DNA from 4 places in the Rhizobium sp. 2YAF20 genome. Region 4 is predicted to be linked to each of the others. Evidence: riboswitches for the same ligand, from Rfam matches in the RefSeq annotation. Region 4 holds a riboswitch; each other region holds the start of a gene.
The links. A riboswitch is a leader RNA that binds a small molecule or an ion and turns the genes downstream of it on or off. The one in region 4 is predicted to bind thiamine pyrophosphate.
Positions count from the first base shown of each region.

Region 1 (2,197 bases), on a different contig from region 4:
ACGGTCAGCGGGATGTAGTGAAGCCGTACGCCGGCGTGGATGGTGAAATAGTCGACGCCCTGTTCGGCCTGCTCGATCAGCGTGTCGCGGTAGACCTCCCACGTTAGGTTCTCAGCAATGCCTTCGACCTTCTCCAGCGCCTGGTAGAGCGGCACGGTGCCGATCGGCAGTGGCGAGTTGCGGATGATCCATTCGCGGATATTGTGGATGTTGCGGCCGGTCGAAAGGTCCATGACCGTATCGGCACCCCAGCGCGCCGCCCAGACCATCTTGTCGACCTCCTCCGCCATCGACGAGGTGACGGCCGAGTTGCCGATATTGGCGTTGATCTTCACCAGGAAATTGCGGCCGATGATCATCGGTTCGGCTTCTGGATGGTTGATATTGGCCGGAATGATCGCCCTGCCGGCCGCTACTTCCTGCCGGACGAATTCCGGGGTGAGGTGATCGGGAATGGCGGCGCCGAAACTTTCCCCGTCGCGGATATGGCTGGCCGAGGCAGCCTTGCGGCCGAGGTTCTCGCGGATGGCGATGAATTCCATCTCCGGCGTGATGATGCCCGCCCGCGCATAGGCAAGCTGCGTTACGGCCTTGCCTGGTCTTGCCTTTAGCGGCTGGCTGATAACGGGAAATTCCGGTGTCAGTCGTTCGCCGCTGACAAAACCGTTGTCTTCCGGGCGGACGCGGCGGCCCTGGTATGCCTCGACATCATTGCGCGCGAGGATCCAGTCTCGCCGCAGCGGCGGGAGACCTTTTTCGATGCCGATATCGGCGTTTGCTTGCGTATAGGGGCCGGATGATTCGTAGACGATGACGGCCGGTTCGCCGGATGTCGGGTGAAGTTCGATGCTGCGCATCGGAACCAGGATGTTCGGATGGATTTCACCCGGAACATGGATTTTGGTCGAGGCGGGCATCGGTCCCGTCGTGACGGTCGGTGTGATATTCTTTGCGGCAATGTTCATCATGAGGCTCCAAGCTCGTCGATTGGAGACCCAGTTCACGCCGGAATGATGGAAAAACGCCGGTGCATCTCTCCTGTGAGGGAATCATGGCAACCGAAGCGTTCGCACCGTCCCTACGCCAGTATGAACTGGATCAGGTTCAACGGGTCACTGCGCGCGCTAGCAGTATCTCAGCCCCTTGCCGGGACCCCCCTGGTGAATGACACAAGAGTTATGCCCTCAGTTTAGGTCATGTCAACCCCGGGGAGTTGTCACTTTGTCCGTGGCTTAGCGTATCAAATATCATTCGTCAGGCCCCCTTTGCGGCGAACGTTGCAAGATTGAGGGAGCCACTTGGTAAGGCCGGTTCGCAGGCAACCAACTGCGCGGCGGAAATGGTCCTTTAGCATGGCTGGGAGCTTTGGGCCGGCAACGAAATACCACAAGCAATCCGCAAAAGGTGGATGCCGCAGCATTTCTTCGCCCGGATTGCGGTTGCGGCAAAAGAGATCCCGATGCGAAGCTTAAATTTCACCCCAGCGCAAGGTCAGGTCAAAGGGGTACTGCTTATGAATTCGCGGAATGCCTTTTCTGCCGAGCAGAATGGGGCAAGAGCCGCAGCTGTCTCGCCATTTCGCCGACACATCTATCCGACGACCATAGATTTCCAGCATCTCAGATACGTTCCTCGTGAGCGAGTTTGGCCGCAAATTTCCTTGAACGCTGCTGGCTGATGCCTCCTTGAGGCCTGGAAAGGTGGCTGGCGCCGCTCGACAGCCGAGCCGACGCAAATTATCTATCAGGCATGACCAATCATGATGAAGAGACAATCGCTGGCCGGATCAGCCGTATTCTGGCCGACCAGATCGTGACAGGCGCCTTATTGCCCGGTTCTAAGCTTAAGCAGGATTATCTTGCCGAGGAGTTTGGCTCCAGTCATGTGCCTGTGCGCGAGGCGCTTAGGCGGCTGGAGGCACAAGGGCTTGCGGTCCGTGAGCCGAGGCGAGGGGTGCGGGTAGCCTCGTTCGATCTTGCTCAGGTGCAGGAGGTCGCTCGCATGCGAGCGGCTCTTGAGGTCCTGGCTTTGCGCAACGCCGCTCCCCATCTGACGCCCACCATCCTCGATCAGGCGGAATGCGCAACGCTTGATGGTGATAGAGCGACGGATGTAGCCACCTGGCAGGCAGCGAACCGGCGCTTCCATCAACTGATCCTTGCTCCTTGCAGAATGCCGCGGCTGCTTGCCGTCATCG
Region 1 covers NZ_JBFRFF010000010.1:82,823-85,019, reverse strand. The annotation lists gene thiC (phosphomethylpyrimidine synthase ThiC) at 1-965, opposite strand, end outside; TPP riboswitch at 1,058-1,169, opposite strand; gene AB4Z52_RS15005 (GntR family transcriptional regulator) at 1,750-2,197, shown strand, end outside.
Region 1: linked by a shared signal. The riboswitch ahead of thiC (phosphomethylpyrimidine synthase ThiC) and the one ahead of AB4Z52_RS05880 (YkoF family thiamine/hydroxymethylpyrimidine-binding protein) in region 4 are both predicted to bind thiamine pyrophosphate.

Region 2 (2,197 bases), 160 kb from region 4:
AAAGCCTCGGGCAATGGCTCGGATGTAGCCGATACCGGCATCATCCAGTTGTTGGTGGGAATGGTATCCTGGAATGCCGGAGAGACCATGAATTTGAGAAACTGACGCGCCACGTCCTCGTTGGGGGAGGATTTGATCAGGCCGGCGACCTCGATCTGGATATAGTGACCTTCGGAGAAGGCGGCGGCTTGATAACGATCGGTCTTGTCGACGATCATGTGATAGGCCGGCGATGTGGTGTAGGAAAGCACCATCGGCGCTTCGCCCTTGGTGAAGAGATCATAGGCTTCCGACCAACCCGGCGTTACCGTCAGCACACGGCCTTTCAGCTTGCTCCACGCGTCTGTTGCCTTGTCGCCATAGACGGACTTCACCCAGAGCAGCAGCCCAAGGCCCGGTGTCGAGGTCCGCGGGTCCTCGATGACGATCTTCTGCGAGGGATCGCCCTCGATGAGTTCGAGCATGCTTGTCGGTGGGTTCTTGATAGCCTGCGTGTCATAGACGACTGCGAAATGGCCGTAGTCGTAGGGAACGAAGACGTCGTCCTTGAATTCGCCCGGCACCTTCAGGCCGCTCGTGTCGATGCCGTGGGCGTCGAACAGGCCGGTCGCCTTGGCCTCGTCGATGAGGTTGGTGTCGAGGCCGAGGACGATGTCCGCCTTGGTGGTGGCGCCCTCGAGCTTCAGCCGGGAAAGCAGCGCGACGCCGTCGGTGACGCTGACATAGTTGACGGTGCAGCCGCAGGTCTTTTCGAAAGCGGCCTTGACCTTGGCGCCGGGGCCCCAGTCTGCGGTGAAGCTTTCATAGGTATAGATTGTCAGCGTCTTGTCGGCCGCCTCAGCGTTGCCGGGAATAGTGAATGCTGCGGCCAGAGCCAAAGCAAGGCCTGCCATCAATGTCGTCAGCGATCCGGTGGGCATGTCGCGCCTCCTCCATGGTTCGTGTTGAACGGGAAAAGGGCGCTTTGACATATCACGCGTCTAATCCCTCCGCCGGTGTTAGCCGGATCAGGTTCCGCGGGTTGGCTTGTCTAAAGCCTCTCAGCCTTGCGCACTTGACGCAGGGCACCCCGTTAGAGCGCTTGAAGATTTAGCGTGGAGGTCGCCCGGTGGCAAGGGGCGGCGATTGTCGTCCCTTGCACTGCAATCAGCCCAGCTATTCGGCAGCTTGCGCGGCAGTCGTCGGATCCGGTTTTTTGACGGCTCCGGGCAGTTGGACGTTCTTCAACATCGATGCCGAGACGAGGCCGATAAGGCAGGTGACGGCGGCAGTCATGAACAGCGGATTGAAAGCTGCAGCATAGGCATTGGCGACCGCCTCCCGTGTTGCATCAGGCAATAATGCCATCATCTTCGGCGTCAGTTCCTCGATGTTACTGATCCCAGGTATGGTGAGGCCGATATGCGACAGCCTGGCGGCAACGATGCCTCCATAGATGGAGATGGCAATCGACGCACCGCCCATGCGCGACAGGGTCACTGCACCGGTTGCAGCGCCGACATCGCGGCTTGTTGCGGCATTCTGCACGCCGATGATGGGGACCTGCTGCGCAAGGCCAATGCCAATGCCGTGCAGGAGCATGAAGAAGCCGATGAGGGCGATCGGAGTGCCCGCATGGACCTGCGACAATGCGGCGAACACAATCAGGCTGCAGGCAGCACTGGCAACGGCAAATGGCTTGTAGCGTCCCGTCGCTGAGATCAATCGACCGGTCGATAGCGAGCCGCAGACGATGCCACCCGTCAAGAGGATGAACAGCAGCCCGGCCATAGACGGCGAAAGGCCGGTCGTTGTTTGAAGGAACAGGGCGAAATAGTTGACCATGCCTATCCCCACCGCCCCGCTCGTGACCGAGCAGATCAGCAGGAGGCTGAATGTGGAGTTGCGGAACAGGGTCATCGGCACGATGGGTTCGGGCGCGCGCCGTTCGACAAATACCCAGGAGATTGCGCAGATGACACCGAATGCGATGACGCCAAGGCTTGCGGGCGACAGCAGCGATCCGAAAAGATCCGCGCCGTCGGCAGCGAGCACGATGCTCGTCGTCGTCATCGCGAGAAGAATTGCGCCGGCGTAGTCGATTTTCGGCTTACGCTCAGGCTTGCGATAGGGAAGCATCGTCACAAGCCCGGCAAGCACGATGAAGCCGATCGGCAGATTGACGAGGAAAATCGAACGCCAGCCGAAGAGGTCGCTC
Region 2 covers NZ_JBFRFF010000002.1:205,391-207,587, forward strand. The annotation lists gene thiB (thiamine ABC transporter substrate binding subunit) at 1-893, opposite strand, end outside; TPP riboswitch at 968-1,082, opposite strand; gene AB4Z52_RS05080 (MDR family MFS transporter) at 1,156-2,197, opposite strand, start outside.
Region 2: linked by a shared signal. The riboswitch ahead of thiB (thiamine ABC transporter substrate binding subunit) and the one ahead of AB4Z52_RS05880 (YkoF family thiamine/hydroxymethylpyrimidine-binding protein) in region 4 are both predicted to bind thiamine pyrophosphate.

Region 3 (2,197 bases), on a different contig from region 4:
GTCGAATGCCTGTTGTCGCAGCGGTTATTGCTATCGGCACGACCGTTCTGTTCCTGCCGCTTGAAGCCGGCACTATCGGAGACGGCTGGGGCAACACCATCGACCCCGGCACGATCCGAGACGTTCTTCTGGAAACGACTGTCGGGCAGGCCTGGCTGGCGCAAACAGCAGCGGCGGTCATCCTTGCTCTTGCCTTCGCCCTGCCTTCGCAGAAGCGCATGGCATCGATCGCATTCGGATCCGCGCTCTGCCTTGCTTTTCTCGTGCTGACCGGCCACGCCTCGATGTATCAGGGATGGCTGCGACTTCTGCACCGGAGCAACGATGTCATTCACGTTCTGGCCAGCGGAGCCTGGATCGGCGCGCTCGTGGCCCTGTTGCCCATTCTCAAGCATTTCGACAGCGACGACTTTCGGGCTGACGCCCAGATTGCGCTGCGACGTTTTTCGAACGCCGGCCACGGAGCGGTCATGCTCGTGATTGGCTCAGGGATCGCCAATACATTCCTTGTCCTTCAGCGCCTGCCGACCGACTGGTCCTCGCCCTATCAGGCCATGCTTGCTGCAAAGATCGCACTCGTCGTCAGCATGGTCACCCTTGCGGTTATCAATCGCTACGTCTTCGTGCCCTCGATCGGAAAGACGCCGACACGGACCTCCAATATCATAAGGCTTGCTTGCATCGCTGAGATCGCTCTCGGGTTCACAGTCCTTGTGCTTGTCGCGGTCCTCGGCCTGATTGAGCCCGCCTGAAACCGTCGAATTTTTTGAGAAGCTGATCTGCCTGCGTCCTTGTCGCAATGACAATTAACTGATGACATGATCCCCTTTCTCTGCGAAAACCGCAGCAGACAGGGGCGTCCGTGGTAAGTCGGGCTGAGATGTACCCTTTGAACCTGAACCAGATCATGCTGGCGGAGGGAGTCGCTCGGGCTTTCGCACATCGCGCGTTTTGCCCCCGGCGCCTGCCCCACCTAGAAAGGGGTACGATGGATATCACCATGACAGTGGGAACGAGGCTCGCCTCGATGCGCAAGGCGGCGCCGCTCGTACACTGCATCACCAATTTCGTTGCCATGAACGTCGCAGCCAATGTTCTGCTGGCCGCCGGCGCGTCGCCCGCGATGGTCCATGCCAACGAGGAAGCTGGCGAATTTGCGGCAATTGCCGGCGCTCTCACCATCAACATCGGCACCCTGTCGACGGATTGGCTGGCAGGCATGCGCTCCGCCGCCATTGCGGCCACGAAGGCAGGCAAGCCATGGGTATTCGATCCCGTCGCGCATTATGCCACGGCATTCCGACGCGCTGCCACGGCGGATCTCATGGCCTTGTCTCCGACAATCGTTCGCGCCAATGCATCGGAGATCATCGCGCTTGCCGGACGAGTGAGCAGCGGCAAGGGTGTCGACAGCCAGGATGCCGTCGAGGAGGCGGAAGAATCTGCGCTCGAACTGGCGCGGCGACACGATACTGTGGTGGCCGTGACCGGCGTGGTGGATTTTGTCACGGATGGCAGGCGGTCAACTCGCATCGCCGGCGGCTCGGCGCTGATGCCACAGGTGACCGCGCTTGGCTGCTCGCTAACCTGCCTCGTCGGCGCCTTTGCCGCAACCACGCCCGATGCCCCGTTTGATGCGACTGTCGCGGCACTCGCCACCTTCGCGGTCGCCGGCGAACGGGCGGCGCAACGAGCCGCGGGTCCTGGATCTTTCTCCTGGCACTTTCTCGATGCTTTGGCGGCGCTGGACGCAGCAGCGCTTGATCTAGAGGCAAGGGCTGCAGCCGTATGAAGACATTTGACCTGTCGCTCTATCTCGTGCTCGACCCGGACCTTTGCGCTGGTATCGGCATGATCGAAACGGCTCGGGCGGCGGTCGCGGGCGGGGCGACGATGGTGCAGCTGCGCGACAAACATGCGGAAACGGCAAAGATAGTCGAAACCGGACGGGCTCTGAAATCAGCTCTTGCCGGAACCGGTGCACTGCTGATCATCAATGACGACATCGACGCGGCGCTGGCAATCGGCGCCGACGGCTTGCATATCGGACAGGACGACATCGATATTAGGGTCGCTCGCGCGATGGTCGGTTCGGATATGATCATCGGCCTTTCGGTGGAAACTGAAGCGCTCGCAGCGGCAATTGATCCGTTGCTGGTCGACTATGCCGGCGCTGGACCGGTATTCGCGACGCCGA
Region 3 covers NZ_JBFRFF010000027.1:3,048-5,244, reverse strand. The annotation lists gene copD (copper homeostasis membrane protein CopD) at 1-752, shown strand, start outside; TPP riboswitch at 843-939, shown strand; gene thiM (hydroxyethylthiazole kinase) at 1,001-1,792, shown strand; gene thiE (thiamine phosphate synthase) at 1,789-2,197, shown strand, end outside.
Region 3: linked by a shared signal. The riboswitch ahead of thiM (hydroxyethylthiazole kinase) and the one ahead of AB4Z52_RS05880 (YkoF family thiamine/hydroxymethylpyrimidine-binding protein) in region 4 are both predicted to bind thiamine pyrophosphate.

Region 4 (2,197 bases):
CGATCAGCGCCTGACGGTTGACCCATGCCTGCACCAGCACGCGCGAGGGCGCCGGCAGCGTCGAGGGTCGGATACCGGACAGGTCGGCATAGAGTTCCCAGGCGAGCAGGCACGCAACTGCCGCAGCGACCGCCGGCACAGCGCCGACGAAAGTAGAATGAAACGCGTGACGCGCCGGTACGGGTTTTTGCGACATAGCCGGATTCCGATCAGGCTTTGGTCGGGCTGTTTGCCGAAATGGTGATGTCCAGCGTCACGTGGCCCTCCGGCGGACCGAAGCGGCAGAAGGCCTCTTGGATTGTCGCGAAGACGGCGCCGGCATCGCCACGCAGCCTCGTGCAGAAATTCTTGGAGCGGTCGAATGTGCCGGAGCGCTTCAGGAAATCGATGCAGCCATAGATCTCATCCATGTGGTCGCCGATACCCATGACATAGAGCGAGAATTGGGCTGCGGCCGGCTGGTCGCTTGCTGGCGCGGCAGCAACGGTCTTCGAGGCAGCGTCGATGCGCTCTAAGAGCGGCAACGCGTCGCGTTCCAAGAGGCTCGTCCCACAGGCCGGATCGTCCGGCTCGCCGGGGCAGCCGCGCGACACCGCTGCCGACAACACGCAATGCTCGCCTGATTTTGCCGCGGCGACGAACAGGTCGCGCATTGCTGAAAACAGCACATCGGGCGGTCCGACCATCAGTGTCGATATGTCGTCGGTCTCGATGCGCAACGCATCGCGATAGGGATTAAGACCCTTGACGGCATCAAGGATGATCTCGGCAAAATTGCCGGACATCGGATATAGGGAGACTTGTGCGCCTGAGAACACTTTTTTGACCTCGCTCCGCTGGCATTACCCAGATCAGCTTTGAAGGGTCCGGAGGCATGACGCCTCTCATCTCAGCCCCGGCAATACGGAGCTCCCCTGTGAATTTCGCGGAAGCTAGCACCGGCTCGGCCAGTGCGCAATGGGAAAAAGACAGCCTCGCAGGCTGGGCAATATCCGAAAGAAGACCCTTGAATTGCGACAGGCAACCCAGGCCGCTTCACGGTCAGGCGCCGACGCCGGCGGTCTGCCCGGCCAAGTATTCGTCCAAGGCGAGGACTTCTTGCGCGCTTAGATAGAGCCCCTTCTTCGAGCGGCGCCAGAGGATGTCGGCGGCGGTTCTGGCCCATTCCTCGGCAACGAGATAGCGGACTTCCACCTCGTAGAGGTCGCTGCCGAAGTTCCGCCCGAGGCCTTCGATCGAGCTGATATCGCCAAGCAACTTCCCAGCCAGAGTGCCGTACCGGCGGACCAGTCGGCGAGCCAGCGCAATTGCGAGGAAGGGGTAGCGCGACTTTAGTGAGCCAACCTCTGCCTCGTAACCCTTTGCGGGGAAATCACCGCCGGGAAGCGAACTCTTGGCGGTCCACGGCTTGCCCTTGACCCCGATTGCCGCGCCGATCTTTTCAAGGGCATGCTCGCCAAGCCGACGATAAGTCGTCAGCTTGCCGCCGAAGACGTTGAGAAGCGGCGCCTGACCCTCGCCGCCTTCGACCTTCAGCACGTAGTCGCGCGTCGCTTCCTGCGCCTTTGAGGCACCGTCGTCGAAAAGCGGACGGACGGCGGAATAGGTCCAGACGATGTCTTCGCGACGAACCGGCTCCTTGAAATATTCCGATGCGGCGCTGCAGAGATAATTGATCTCATCCGGCGAAATCTTCACATCCTTCGGATCGCCGTGATAGTCGCGGTCGGTCGTGCCGATCAGGGTGAAGTCCTGCTCGTAGGGGATTGCGAAGATGATGCGATTGTCGGGATTCTGGAAGAAGAAGGCGCGGGGGTCGTCGAACTTCTTTCGGACGATGATGTGGCTGCCCTGCACGAGACGCACGTTGTGGGCCTTTTGGGCGCCAATAGCGCCCGACAGGACATGATCGACCCAGGGGCCGGCGGCATTGATCAGCATGCGCGAGCGAAACGCCCGCTTTTCGCCCGTCATCGCATCCTCGGTCTCGATCGACCAGACGGCGCCCTCGCGTCTTGCCGACACGACCTTGGTGCGCGACAGGATCGCAGCACCACGGTCGGCAGCGTCGCGTGCGTTCAGTACCACCATGCGGGCATCGTCAACCCAGCCGTCGGAATATTCGAACGCCTTGGTGAACATCGATTTCAGCGGTTTTGCCGAGGGATCGCTGCGCATGTCGAGCGTCGAGGTCGGG
Region 4 covers NZ_JBFRFF010000002.1:368,615-370,811, forward strand. The annotation lists gene AB4Z52_RS05875 (ABC transporter permease) at 1-196, opposite strand, end outside; gene AB4Z52_RS05880 (YkoF family thiamine/hydroxymethylpyrimidine-binding protein) at 210-818, opposite strand; TPP riboswitch at 811-926, opposite strand; gene glpD (glycerol-3-phosphate dehydrogenase) at 1,042-2,197, opposite strand, start outside.